DNA from 2 places in the Micromonospora sp. NPDC049301 genome. Region 1 is predicted to be linked to the other one. Evidence: riboswitches for the same ligand, from Rfam matches in the RefSeq annotation. Region 1 holds a riboswitch; the other holds the start of a gene.
What was found. Region 1 has a riboswitch for cobalamin ahead of cobN (cobaltochelatase subunit CobN). Riboswitches for the same ligand answer to the same signal wherever they lie in the genome.

Region 2: linked by a shared signal. The riboswitch ahead of AB0K07_RS21890 (ribonucleoside-diphosphate reductase subunit alpha) and the one ahead of cobN (cobaltochelatase subunit CobN) in region 1 are both predicted to bind cobalamin.

The regions. Positions count from the first base shown of each region.
Region 1 is NZ_JBFAQO010000004.1:386,003-393,101, reverse strand. Features, by position in the region: gene cobN (cobaltochelatase subunit CobN) at 1-2,454, opposite strand, end outside; cobalamin riboswitch at 2,754-2,883, opposite strand; gene AB0K07_RS14725 (hypothetical protein) at 3,423-3,758, opposite strand; gene AB0K07_RS14720 (RNA polymerase sigma factor) at 3,881-4,462, shown strand; gene AB0K07_RS14715 (hypothetical protein) at 4,455-5,174, shown strand; gene AB0K07_RS14710 (hypothetical protein) at 5,278-5,754, shown strand; gene AB0K07_RS14705 (hypothetical protein) at 5,784-6,449, shown strand; gene AB0K07_RS14700 (MFS transporter) at 6,606-7,099, opposite strand, start outside.
Region 2 is NZ_JBFAQO010000007.1:104,716-111,814, forward strand. Features, by position in the region: gene AB0K07_RS21885 (ribonucleotide-diphosphate reductase subunit beta) at 1-948, opposite strand, end outside; gene AB0K07_RS21890 (ribonucleoside-diphosphate reductase subunit alpha) at 987-3,365, opposite strand; cobalamin riboswitch at 3,514-3,730, opposite strand; gene AB0K07_RS21895 (amidohydrolase family protein) at 3,847-4,674, opposite strand; gene AB0K07_RS21900 (aldo/keto reductase) at 4,671-5,636, opposite strand; gene AB0K07_RS21905 (ABC transporter permease) at 5,644-6,693, opposite strand; gene AB0K07_RS21910 (sugar ABC transporter ATP-binding protein) at 6,686-7,099, opposite strand, start outside.

The DNA.
Region 1 (7,099 bases):
GGGTGAGCCGGACGGGCCGGGCGGCACGAACCGGCCGTCGAGCGCGCCGAGGGTGTTGGTCAGCTCGTCGGTGGTCCGGTCCAGCCGGGGCACCAGCTCGGTGGCGGCGAAGCGCAGCACGGCGGCGACGTCCGGGATCGGCCGGCCGGTCACCTCGCCGACCACCGTGTCGGCGGCATCGGCGTCCCAGCCGAGGGTCTCCATCCCGACCACCAGCCGGCGGGCGAGGGCCTCGATCAGGTCGACGGCGTCGGCGGCGGTGCCGGCCGGCCCGTCCACCACGTCGGTCAACGCCGCGGGCAGGGCCAGGCGCTGTCCCGGCGAGGCGAGCAGTTCCTGCTCGTCGAGCCCGTACGCGGCGGCGAGGGCCTGCCGCAGGCCGGGCAGGGCCTGGGCGCCACCCCAGATCTGCGGGGCACGCAGCACCGCGAGGACCAGGTTGACCCGGGGCTCGCCGGTCGGCACGGCGGCGAGGATGTGCAGCCCGTCGCGGATCTGCACGTCCTTGACCTCGCAGAGGTACCCGTCGAGGTGCAGCACGAAGTCGTCGAAGTCGTCGGCGGCCGGCATCGCGTCGGCGTGCAGGTCGTGGTACAGCTCGGCGGCGCGCACCAGGTCCCAGATCTGCGCCCGCACGGTGGGCACCTTGGCCGGGTCGAGGGCCTGCACGGTGGCGTACTCGTCGAGCAGTTGCTCCAGCTTGGCCAGGTCGCCGTAGGTCTCGGCGCGGGCCATCGGCGGCACCAGGTGGTCGATCACGACGGCGTGCGCCCGCCGCTTGGCCTGGGTGCCCTCGCCGGGGTCGTTGACGATGAACGGGTAGACCAGCGGCAGGTCGCCGAGGACCGCGTCCGGGGCGCAGTCGGCGGCGAGGCCGAGGCCCTTGCCGGGCAGCCATTCCAGGGTGCCGTGCTTGCCCAGGTGCACCACGGCGTCGGCGCCGAACCCACCGTCGGCGACCGGCGCGGCGAGCCAGCGGTACGCGGCCAGGTAGTGGTGGCTCGGCGGCAGGTCCGGGTCGTGGTAGATGGCGATCGGGTTCTCCCCGAAGCCGCGCGGCGGCTGGATCAGCAGCACCACGTTGCCGAAGCGCAGCCCGGCGAGCACGATGTCCCCGCCGTCGGTGTACAGCTCGCCGGGCGGCTCACCCCAGTGTGTGTGCATCCGTTGGCGCAACGCTGCGGGCACCTGCTCGAACCAGCGCCGGTACGTCTCGCCGGGCACCCGGGCCTCGGCGGCGGCGAGCTGCTCCGGGGTGAGCCACTCCACGTCGTGACCGCCGGCGGCGATCAGGGCGTGGATCAGGGCGTCGCCGTCGTCGGGCAGCGGGCCGTCGCCGAGGTGGTAGCCGGCGTCGGCGAGCGCGGCGAGCAGCCGGACCGCCGAGACCGGGGTGTCCAATCCGACGGCGTTGCCGACCCGGGAGTGCTTGGTGGGGTACGAGCTGAGCACCACGGCGACCCGCTTGTCGGCGTTGGGCACGTGCCGCAGCCGGGCGTGGCGCACCGCGATGCCGGCCACCCGGGCGGCCCGGTCGGCGTCGGCGGCGTAGACGGAGAGTCCATCGGCGTCGATCCGCTTGAACGAGAACGGCACGGTGACGATCCGGCCGTCGAACTCGGGAATCGCCACCTGCATGGCGGCGTCCAACGGGGACAGTCCGGCGTCGCTGCCGGCCCACTGCTCGCGGGTGCTGGTCAGGCAGAGCGCCTGGATGATCGGCACGTCCAGGGCGGCCAGCACACCGACGTCCCAGGCGTCCTCGTCGCCGCCTCCGGAGGCGTCCGCGGCGACCGCCCCGCCGGCCGCGAGCACGGTGACCAGCAGGGCGTCGCAGCGCGCGAAGAGCCCGAGCGGGCCGGCGCCGGCGGTCAGTCCGCGCAGCGAGCCGCAGAAGATCGGCAGCGGGTTGCCGCCGGCCGCCCGCACCGCGTCGGCGAGGACGTCGACGAAGCCGGTGTTGCCGGCCAGGGCGTGCGCCCGGTAGAAGACGATCCCCACCGTGGGCCGGCCCGGCTCGGCCGGGTGGTCGCCGTGCACGCCGTACGCCGGGGTGGGCGCGGGCGGGGCGAAACCCTCGCCGGTCAGCAGCACCGTGTCGGAGAGGAACCGGGCGAGCTGCCCCAGGTTCTCCGGGCCACCCTCCACCAGGTACGCGAGCGCCTGGGTGGCCACCCCGGACGGCACGGTGGAGACGGCCATCAGCTCGGCGTCGGGCACCGCCTCGCCGCCGAGGACCACCGTCGGCAGGCCGCTGGCGAGCACCCGGGCGAGGCCGTCCGGCCACGCCTGCCGGCCGCCGAGCAGGCGTACGACGACGAGGTCCACCCCGTCGAGCAGGGCGGGCACCTCGTCGGCGGCGACCCGCGCCGGATTGGCCAGGCGGTAGTCGGCGCCGCTGGCGCGGGCGGCCAGCAGGTCGGTGTCGGCGGTGGAGAGCAGCAGGATGCGCACGGAAGGCTCCGGAGAGTGACGTCCCGGCCGCCACGGGGGCGACCTGGACGTGAGCGGGTGGGTGCGGCGTCAGCGGGTGCGACGGGCCGGCGAGGTCACCGACGCGGGCCGGTCAGCGCGGTCACACGCAGGTCAGGGGTGCCGGTGGCCGGCGGCGCGGGGCAGGCCGGCACGAGGAGAGCCGGGTGCGGCGGAGCGTCCGCCGTGCGGGTAACGACGATGATCGTCGATGAAAGAGACGCCGTGCGTCATCGGGTCCTCCTCGGGTGTCCACGCCCTGGGGTACATCCCGACGGCCGAAGTATCCTGGCTTCCGGATCGACGCTCTCCCCCGGCCTTCCAACCGCAGACACACGGCCGTGACTCACGAGGGGGGATCGCTCCCCGGTGACAGTGGCGGGACCGCGTCGGAATCACACCGACTTCCTTCACTGCCGTCAGGCCGCGAATGCTGCCACACCTTTCCGTCGCCGGTCAACGCCACCCGAATCCCAGCCCGATGCCGACACGCGGTCGATGCAGGTCGATGGAATGACCCCGACGGGGCCGGCCGGACAGCCCCGCTGGTCTATGCCCGCGTCCTTTGCTCTGCTTCACCCCACGCAACGAAAATCCGCCCGCACTGTTGCGTGCGTTGAAGCAGAGCAAAGGATGGCGGTGGGCCTGGACTCCCTGGTAGGGCGGCGGATCATTGCCGCTCGCCCTGGATCCGCCGGCGACGGGCGCCAGCGGCCACGATCGATCCGGGGGGCTCGACCGCCATCATCACCGCTGGGCTCGCCGGGCGGTCCGGCTCTGACCGGGCGGTCCCGATCCGGACGCGGTCGAGGCCGACTCGCGGTGGTCGCCGGCGAGCGCGGCAGTGTGATGATCAACGGGTGGCTGAGCCCTGCGCGCGGCCGAGATCCGCCCCGCGCCGCCGCCGTGGCGACGGAGCCGCGCGGTCCACGGCGAGCGACGCCGCGACCTCAGCGGGCGTGGCGTTCCGGGTGCGCCCGGCTCCAGATGCGCATCCGTTCCGGGTAGCCGGTGCGCGCCGCCTCGTACAGCGGCACGGCGTGCTTGCGGGCGATGGCGCCCGCCGCGCGCGGGGTGCCGGTCCGGCGACGGATCCACTCGCCGTCGTGGGCGATCGCCACCACCGTGGTGTCGGTGGCGGTGGTCTCCGGCTCCAGGTAGAACTCCACCCCCCGCCGGCTGGCGATGAACGCCTCGAGCGCGGCGAGGTCGTCCCGGGTCGCCTCCCGGTCCAGCTTCGTCGGGGTCGCCTCGGCGCCCCGGGCCCGCCGACTGAACCAGCCCATGACCAACTCCTCTCCTCTCGACGCCACTCCAGTGCACCACCGATTCCTGGCAATACGCTGCACCCCGGGTGGGAGTGAGCTGACCGAGCCGCGGGTGGAACCCGCAGCGCGTGAGCGGTGTCATGAGTGTGATCCAACCGGAGGTCCCCCTGGACGACGACATGCTCGTCACCCGCGCTCGGGCAGGTGACCTGGAGGCGTACGACCTCCTGGTCGCCCGGCACACCGCGTCCGCGTACCGGACGGCGGTGCTGCTCGGTGCGGGCTCGGACTCCGAGGACGTCCTCCAGGAGGCCTTCGTGAAGGGGTACCGCAAGCTCTCCCGCTACCGGGGAGAGTCCTCCTTCCGCTCCTGGCTGCTGGCGATCGTCGCCAACGAGACCCGCAACCTGCACCGGTCGCGCACCCGCCGCGACGGCCTCGTCCTGCGGGCCGCGGCGGCGAACCCCACGTCGGAGATCACCGGGGACGACGCGGTCGGCGCGGTCCTCGCCGGGGAGCGCCGCGCCGCGCTCGTGGAGGCCCTGCGCCAACTCCCGGTACGCGACCGTGAGGTGATCGTCTGCCGGTTCTTCCTCGATCTCAGCGAGGAGGAGACGGTGGCGACGTTGGGCTGGCCCCGGGGCACGGTGAAGTCGCGGACGTCCCGGGCTTTGGCGAAGCTGCGCGGCATGCTCGACCTCGAGGAGGTCCGCCGTGGATGACCTCGAACGGGAGCTGCGCGACCTCTCGGCCTGGCTGGAGGCACCCGACGCGCCGGACGTGACCGCGCGCGTACGCGCTCGGCTCGCCACGCCCGCGCCCCGGCGGCGCCGGTGGCGCGCCTGTGCCGCCGCGGCGCTCGTCGCCCTGCTCGTGGCGGTGCTGCCGCCGGGGCGGGGAGCCCTGGCCGACGCCGTCGCGGAGCTGCTGCGCTTCGCCGGGGTCACCGTTGCCACGTCACCCGACCCGGTGCTGCCCAGCGGCACCCCGTCGCCGTTGCCCGCGCAGCGGACCGCCACCCTGGAGGAGGCACAACGGGCGGTGCGGTTCCCGATCCGTGTACCGGCGAAGCTGGGCCCGCCGGAGCAGGTGCTGGTCGCCGATCCCGACGACCGGGGCGCCCATCGGGTGGCGACGCTGCTCTACCGCGGGGGCGCGCTGCGCGTCGACGCCTTCGACGGTCGTCTCGACCTGGCCTTCCACAAGCAGACCATCCGGCCGGGAGCGGAGTGGGTCCAGGTCGACGGCGACTTCGCCGTCTGGGTCGGCGGCCCGCACGTACTCGCCTACGTGGACCGGACCGGCGAGGTTCGCAGGGAGGCGGCCCGGCTCGCCGCCTCGACGCTGATCTGGCAGAAGGCCGCCGTGAGCTACCGGCTCGAGGGCGACCTCACCAAGGCCGAGGCGATCGAGATCGCCGAGTCGCTGAACTAGTCCGGAACCCGGCGCAGCCGTGCGGTGTCTTGATGGTGCGACGCACGATTCGGCCGGAAGGGGCGGCGAAATGGGTTCATGGAGCAGGGTGATGGTGGGGTCGGTGCTCCTGCTGACGGCGTGCACGATCACCGGCCCGTCGGCCGCGCCGGTCGACGCTGCGACAAGCAGGGCCGCCGCGACCGGTTGCGACTCGCGGATCGAGACGGGGTCCCTGCCCGACTGGGCGGACGCCGGGTTCAGCGGTGACGCCCGGGCCCCGCACGTCTTCGGCGCGAAGGGCGACATCGTGGCGGTGCTGTTCGCCAACCCGCTCGCGCACGTCAGACAGGACGGGTCGAACAACAAGATCCTGTGGGTCTCCCGCCCCGCCTCGACGTCGTCCGCCACGGCACTGCCGGACGCCCTGGCGATCACCGCGACGCTGGACGGCACCGACACCACGGTGACCCGGGAGGTCGCCGGCGGGCCGGGCCCGTCGATCATCGACATGCCGCAAGCGGGTTGCTGGCACCTGGAACTCCGCTGGGCGGGGCACACCGACACGATTGACCTGGTCTACGCCGACCGGCTGCCCTAGAGGATCCGTGGCCGCCTAGGCTGCGCGGCGTGCCCGAGGAGGTGCGGGAGGCTGCGGCCCGCAACAACGCCGAATGGTGCGACGCCGTCTGCGGCAGCCACGGGCTGACCGGCCGGACCGACGCCGACGCCTGGTCGGTTCCCCGCCGCTCCCCACCCTGGTACCCGGACGCCATCACGCTGCGCCCCGGCGTCGGCCCCGACGCGCTGCTGGCCCGGATCGACGCCGGGCCCGGCGCCTCGGTGAAGGACAGCTTCGCCGACGTCGATCTGTCCCGGTACGGCTTCCGGGTGCTCTTCGAGGCGCAGTGGATCCACCGGCCACCGCTCGATCCCCCGGCCGGCGCTCCGCTGACCCCGGTCACCACCCCGGCGGAACTCGCCGGCTGGGCGGCGACGCACGGTGGCGGGCCGTTGTTCCGGCCGGCACTGCTGGCCGACCCTCGGGTACGGATACTGGCCCGCCACGACGACCGGGGCGCGATGGTCGGCGGCGCGGTGGTCAGCGGCGACAGCGGATACGGAGTCTCCAACCTGTTCGCCCACACAGTGGACCCCCGCGAGATCTGGCACGGGGTGCTCGCCACCGTGCCCCGGGTACCAATGGTCGGCTACGAATCCGGACCGGACCTGGCCCCCGCCCTGGCAGCGGGCTTCACCCAACAGGGCCCCCTCCGCATCTGGCTCCACCCCTGACTCCGGCCCCCAACCCCGGTGATCATGAAGTTAGCGGCGCGACACGCCGGCATCGAGGACGCTAACTTCATGATCAACGGAAGGCAGCGGGCGGGGCGGGGCGGGGCGCGCGGCGCGGTCGGCCGCGCACTCGGTACCGCTCAGCGGCTTCCTGGTTTAGTTTTTCCATACTGGCGCAACCGGTTCGGCGGCACGTGGCGGGCGCAGCACCGGCACCAACGCCAGCGTCGGCACCAGCAGCAGCGGCACCACCAGCAGCGCGTCCAGGGTGCCCACCCGGTCGCCGAGCAGGCCCAGCAGCGGCGGCCCGCCCAGGAACGCGGTGTAGCCGATCACCGCGACCACGCTGACCCGGACGGGCGCGTGGGCCTCCTCGTCGGCCGCCGCGCTCATCCCGACCGGGAAGCCCAGCGACGCGCCCAGCCCCCAGAGCGCGACGCCGACGATGGCGACCGGTCCCGAGCCGGCCAGTACGGCGAGGAGCGCGCCGAACGCGGCGAGCAGGACGGTGCCGGTGAGCACCGGCACCCGGCCCCACCGGTCCAGGGCGATGGTGCCCGCGGTGCGGCCCAGGGTCATGCCGACGACGAAGACGCCGAAGACCGCCGCGCCGGCCGCCTCGCTCAGGTCGCGCCCGTCCACGAACGCGA
Region 2 (7,099 bases), on a different contig from region 1:
CGCCGACACCCGCCGCTCGAAGAAGTTGGACAGCTCCTGCACGTCCTGCAACTCCATGAACGCGAACGGGTTGGCCGACCCGTAGTGCGGTGCGATCCCGAGCTGGGCGAGACGCCGGTCGGCGACGTGCTGGAGGTACTCCCGCATGTCCGCGAGGGTCAGGCCGGGCACGCCGTGGCCGAGCAGGTCCTCGGCGAACTGCACCTCACACTCGACGGCCTCGGTGAGCATCTGGCGAACCTGCCCGGCGAGGTCGTCGTCGAACAGGTCGGGTTCCTCGCCGCGCACCGTGTCGACGACGTCGAACGCGAAGGCCATGTGCATCGACTCGTCGCGGAACACCCAGTTGGTGCCGGAGGCGAGGCCGTGCAGCAGGCCGCGGGAGCGCAGGAAGTAGACGTACGCGAACGCGCCGTAGAAGAACAACCCTTCGATGCAGGCGGCGAAGCAGATCAGGTTGAGCAGGAACATCCGCCGGTCCTCGCGGGACCGCAGCTCGCGGAGGTTGTTCAGGGAGTCGATCCAGCGGAAGCAGAAGTCGGCCTTGCGGCGGATCGAGGGGATGTTCTCGATGGCCGCGAAGGCGGCGAACCGCTCGGTCTCGTCGGGCACGTACGTGTCGAGCAGGTTGAGATAGAACTGGACGTGCACCGCCTCCTCGAACAGCTGCCGGGACAGGTAGAGGCGGCCCTCGGGGCTGTTGACGTGCTGGTAGAGGTTGAGCACGAGGTTGTTGGCGACGATGGTGTCGCCGGTGGCGAAGAACGCCACCAGGCGGCTCACCAGGTGCCGCTCGGCGGGCGAGAGCTTGTCGAGGTCGGCCAGGTCGGCGTGCAGGTCGACCTCCTCGACGGTCCACGTGTTGCGGATGGCGTCGCGGAACCGGTCGAAGAAGTGCGGGTAGCGCATCGGGCGGAGGGTGAGGTCCATCCCGGGGTCGAGCAGCATGTGCGTGGTCCTCGTGTCGGTGGTGGTGTCGGCGGCGGTCACTGGCAGGCCTCGCACGACTCGGGGTTCTCCAGCGAGCAGGCCAGCGCCTCGGCACCGGTCGCCACGGGCGCGGCGAGGGCGACGGGCGCGACGGTGGCCTGCTGGATTCGGGTGGCGGGACGGGACCGCAGGTAGTAGGTGGTCTTCAGCCCGGCCTTCCAGGCGTACAGGTACATCGAGGAGAGCTTGCCGATGGTCGGCGAGGCCAGGAACAGGTTCAGCGACTGCGACTGGTCGATGAACGGCGCGCGGGCGGCGGCCAGGTCGATGAGCGCCCGCTGCGGCAGCTCCCACGCGGTGCGGAACAGCTCGCGGACGGCGGCCGGCAGCTCCGCGATGTCCTGCACCGACCCCTCGGCCCGCTTGATCGACGACCGGACCCGGTCGGTCCACAGGCCGCGGGCCTTCAGCTCGCGTACCAGAGCGGTGTTGACCTGGAGGAACTCCCCGGACAGCGTCTCGCGCTTGAACAGGTTGGACACCTGCGGCTCGACGCACTCGTAACACCCGGCGATGGAGGCGATGGTGGCGGTCGGGGCGACCGCCACCAGCAGCGAGTTGCGCAGCCCGTGGGCCCGCACCCGCTCCCGCAGGGCCGCCCACCGCTCGGTCTGCGTGCCCTCCACGCCCCACAGGTCGGGCTGGAGCTGCCCCCGCGCCGCCCGGGTCTCGCCGTACGCCGGATGCGCGCCGACGTGCCGCGCCAGGTCGGCGGAGGTCTCCAGGGCGGTCAGGTACAACTCCTCGCTGACCCGGGTGGACAGCTCCCGCGCGGCCGGCGAGTCGAACGGCAGCCGCAGCGCGAAGAACACGTCCTGCAGGCCCATCAGCCCGAGCCCGACCGGCCGCCAGCGCGGGTTGCTCGCCGCCGCCTGCGCGGTCGGGTAGTAGTTGATGTCGATGACCCGGTCGAGGAACGTGACGGCGGTCCGCACGGTGGCGCGCAGCCGCTGCCAGTCGATGCCGCCGTCGGTGAGGTGGGCGGCGAGGTTCACCGAGCCGAGGTTGCACACCGCCGTCTCGGCGTCGCCGGACACCTCGATGATCTCGGTGCAGAGGTTGGACAGGTGCACCACGTTGCCCGGTTCGGCGGTCTGGTTGCACAGCCGGTTGGCGGCATCCTTGAAGGTCATCCAGCCGTTGCCGGTCTGGGCCAGGGTGCGCATCATCTTCCCGTACAGCTCCCGCGCCGGCACCTGCCGCACGTAGCGGCCCTGCGCCTCGGCCGCCCGGTACGCGGCGTCGAACTCGTCGCCCCACAGGTCGGGCAGCTCCGGCACCTCGTTCGGGTCGAACAGCGACCACACGTCGTCGGCCTCGACCCGGCGCATGAACTCGTCCGGGATCCAGTTGGCCAGGTTCAGGTTGTGGGTGCGCCGGGCGTCCTCGCCGGTGTTGTCCCGCAGTTGCAGGAACTCCTCGACGTCCGGGTGCCACGGCTCCAGGTAGACGCAGGCCGCGCCCTTGCGCCGGCCACCCTGGTTGACCGCGGCGACGCTCGCGTCGAGCGTGCGCAGCCACGGCACGATGCCGTTGGACTGCCCGTTGGTGCCGCGGATGAGCGCGCCCCGCGACCGGACCCGGGAGTACGCGATGCCGATGCCGCCGGCGAACTTGGACAGGTTGGCGACCTGGGCGTAGCGCTGGTAGATCGAGTCCAGCTCGTCGCGCGGGGAGTCGACCAGGTAGCAGGAGGACATCTGGGTGTGCCGGGTGCCGGAGTTGAACAGCGTCGGCGAGCTGGGCAGGTAGGCCAGGCTGGACATCAGCCGGTAGAAGTCGACCGCCTCCTCCGGCGTACGCGACAGGCCGCAGGCCACCCGCAGCAGCCAGTACTGCGGCGTCTCCAGCACCAGCCGGCTGGTCGGGTGGCGCAGCAGGTACCGGTCGTACACCGTGCGCAGGCCGAAGTACTCGAACCGCCGGTCGCCGTCCGGGTCGACGGCGTCGTCGAGCGTCCGGGCGTGTGCGGCGACGAAGGCCGCGGTGTCGTCCCCGATCAGCCCCTCGGCGTGACCGGTCCGGATCGCCGCGCTGAACGAGGTGATGCCCTGCCGGCGGACCTCCTTGTCGACGTAGCCGGCCAGCAGCCGTGCGGCCAGGCGCGAGTACTGCGGCTCCTCACCGATCATCTCGGCGGCGGTCTGAATGGACAGCCGGTCCAGCTCCGCCGTGGTCGCGCCGTCGTAGAGGCCGCTGATCGTCCGGGTCGCCACCCGCAGCGGGTCGACGTCGGTCAGGTCGTCGGTCCACCGCTCGACCGCACGGACGATCTTGTTGACGTCGACCGGTTCGCTGGCGCCGTCGCGCTTGCGGACGTGCATCTGCGTCCGCCGCCGGCCCGGCAGGGCGGTGTCGCCGTCGGTCGGGACCACCTGGGTGACTGTCACCACTCACTCCTCGCGAGTTCGAGACCTGATGGCCCTTGGACGCGAGGAGACAGACACCGGCGGACGCCACGCCGGGCGTGGGTCAGGTGGCGTCGGCCGTCCCACGCGGCGTCGGACCGCCGCGCACCCGGGTGCGGGTGCACGGCGCGCTGGCAGGTCTTCGGACTTGCGGGCACGACCGGGCTCGCCGGTCTCCTACTGGCCGTCGCTTCCCAGGCCGTGGTCGGCCCAGTGCTGATGACGGCGGTCGTTCCCACTCACCGCTGCGGGGCAGTCCCGGATTCCCACCGGATTCCCTCTTGCCTCGACCACTGTGGATGAGCGGTCGAACCAGCTGCGATCAACACCATATATAGGGGCGGCACCGTTTGTCACACCCCACATGTCGGGGCCGGGCGTGTCGCGGTCAGACCGGTGACGGTCGTCACGAGCCGGCATCGATGGATGTGCGACCACCCGCGCGCGCTCACGACAGGGCGTAGACCCGGCGCGCGGTGCCCGCGAGCACCGCGTCCCGCTCGGTGGCGGTGCAGCCGGCGAGCAGCTCGTCGGTGAGCGCGAGCACGTCGGCGTACCGGCCGGCGAGTTCACACACCGGCCAGTCCGAGCCGAACAGCACACGGTCGGCGCCGAACGCGGAGAGCACGTGTTCGGCGTACGGCCGGATGCGGGTGGCATCCCAGTCGCCGGCCGCCTCGGTGACCAGCCCGGACAGCTTGCACACGACGCCCTCGCACCGGGCCATGGCCGTGATCCAGGCCGCCCACGGTCCCCACTCCCCCGCCGCGATGCCCGGCTTACCCGCGTGGTCGACGACGAACCGGACGCCGTCGAGCCGCTGGGCCACGACCAGGGCGGCGGGCCGCTGCGGGGCACGCACGAGGATGTCGTACGCCAGCCCGCGCGCCCCGACCGCGGCGATCCCCCGCGTCACGTCGGCACGGCGTAGCCAGTCCGGGTCCGGCTCGTCCTGCGCCTGGTGGCGTACGCCGACGAGCGGGCCGGAACGCAGCCGGTCGGCCTCGTCGCCGGCATCGGGGCGGGTCAGGTCGAGCCAGCCGACGACCCCGGCGACGAATCCGCCGCTGTCCCGCGCGGTGGCGAGGAACTCCTCGGTCTCGTCCAGCGACGGCACGGTCTGCACCAGGACCGTCGCGGCGACCCGGCCGCCGGTCGCGGCACGCAGGTCGGCAACACCGTAGGGCCGGCGGATCGGAGCGAGGGCGTCGTCCGACAGCCACGGGTACGCCCGCGCGTCCGGATTCCACAGGTGGTGGTGGGCGTCCACGATCACAGCTGCACCAGCCCGGCGGCTTCGAGGTCACGCCAGAGCGCGTCCGGGACCGGCGTGCCGGCGAGGTCCACGTTGCGGGTGACCTGTGCGGCGGTCTGCGCGCCGACCACGAGGGAGGCGACGGCCGGATGTCGCGCGGTGAACGCCAGGGCGGCCTGCGGCAGCGCGACCCCGTGCGAACGGCACACCTCGGCGATCCGGCTGGCCCGTTCGTGCAGGGCCTCGGCGATCGGCCGGTAGTCGTACATCCGGCCCGGGTCGTCGGTGGCGAGCACCCCGCTGTTGAACACACCGGCGGCGAGCACGGACACACCCCGTTCCCGGCAGCGCGGCAGCAGACCACGCGCCGCCGACTGGTCCAGCAGCGTGTACCGCCCGGCGAGCAGCACGGTGTCGATGTCGGTCTCGGTGACGAAGCGCTCCAGCATCCGCCACTGGTTCATGCCGACGCCGATCGCGCCCACGACACCCTGGTCGCGCAGCTCGTGCAACGCCGGATACGCCTCCTCGACGGCCGGCCGCCAGTGCTCGTCCGGGTCGTGGATCAGCACGACGTCGACCCGGTCCAGGCGCAGGCGATCGAGGCTGGACTCCAGCGACCGGCGTACGCCGTCGGCGCTGAAGTCCCACCGTCGGGTGTGGTCGGCGGGCACGTCGAACCCGGCCGCCTCGTCGGTGAGCTGGGAGCCCGGCGCGGGGACGAGCAACCGGCCGACCTTCGTGCAGACGGTGAACTCGTCGCGGGGCCGGTCGGCCAGCGCGGCGCCGAGCCGCCGCTCCGACAACCCCAGCCCGTAGTGCGGGGACGTGTCGAAGAAGCGGATCCCGGCCCGCCACGCGGCGTCGACCGCACGGCGGGCCGTGTCGTCGTCCACGGCCTGGTACAGGTTGCCGATCCCGGCTGCGCCGAAGCCGAGAGCGGTCACCCGCACCGGCGACCGACCGAGTCGCTGGGACCTCATCGCTGCCTCAATCCTGCGCCTTGCCGCTGGTCAGCCGGGCGAGGACCAGCGCGACCAGGATCACGAGGCCGTTGACCGCCTGGATCTGGTCGGGTTTGACCTGGGCCAGCGTGAGCACGTTCTGGATCAGCCCGAGCAGCACGACACCGGTGAGCGCGCCGACGAGCGAACCCTTGCCGCCGTCGAGGCTGATCCCACCGATCACCGCCGCCGCGAACACCGTGAAGATCATTCCGTTGCCCTGGTTGGCGGCCACCGAGCCGAGCCGGGCCGACAGCATCAGCCCGGCCAGGGCGGCGAGCGCGCCGGCGACGATGAACGTCACCCAGATGACGCGCTCCACGCGGATGCCGGCTGCCCGTGCCGCGTCCGGGTTACCGCCGACCGCATAGATCGAGCGCCCGAACCGGGTGTAGCCGAGCACGACGATGCCCACGGCGAACGCCAGGACGACGATCCAGATCGACAACGGCACGGTGAGGATGCGCAGGCTGCCCAGGTTGTCGATGGTGGGGATCCGGTTGGCCAGGTTGGAGATGGTGGCGCCGCCGACGATCGCCAGTTGCAGGCCCCGCAGCGCGATGAGCATCGCCAGTGTCACGATGAACGCGGACAGCTTGAACCGTACGACCAGCAGCCCGTTGAACGCCCCGATCAGGGCGCCGAACGCCAGCGCCACCGGCAGGACCGTCCAGGTGGGCCACGGTGCGCCGAGCATCGAGGTCTGGCCGACCACCAGGAAGACCGCCACCGCGGGCGCGATGCCCACCACCGACTCCAGCGACAGGTCGAACTTTCCGACGATCAGCACCAGCGCCTCGGCCAGCACCACCAGTGCCAGCTCGGTCTGGTACTTCAGGACCGTGTCGACCAGGTAGGACTTGGTGAGGAAGACGTCCGGCTTGAGCGTGTAGCCGTAGATCAGCAGGGCGATGATCGGCGGGACCAGGGCGAGATCGCGCAACCGCGCGAGCCGCAGCCGGTTGCTGGGGCGACCGCTGGGTTGCGGCGGTCGCTGCGGCGCCTCCGGAGCGCCGACGGCCAGCGTCTCAGACATGCTTCTCACCGATCCCTTCGATCTCGGCCACGAGCGTGGCCTCGTCCCAGCCGCGCCCGTGCTCGGCGACGACGCGGCCGGCCACCATCACCACCACCCGGTCACACACCCGCAGGTCGTCCAGTTCGTCGGAGACCAGCAGGGCACCGCGGCCAGTCCGGGTCTCCGCGTCCACCACGCCCAGCAGGGACTCCTTCGACCGCACGTCCACCCCGACCGTGGGGTGCACCAGCACGAGGACCCGCGGATCGCGGGCCAGCGCGCGGGCCATCACGACCTTCTGCGCGTTGCCGCCGGACAGCTCACCGACCGGTTGATGCGGGCCGGCGGTGTGCACGTCGAGGTCAGCGATCGCCCTGCGGCCCTTGGCGTCGCGTCGCTTCGGCAGCACCACACCGGCCGGGCC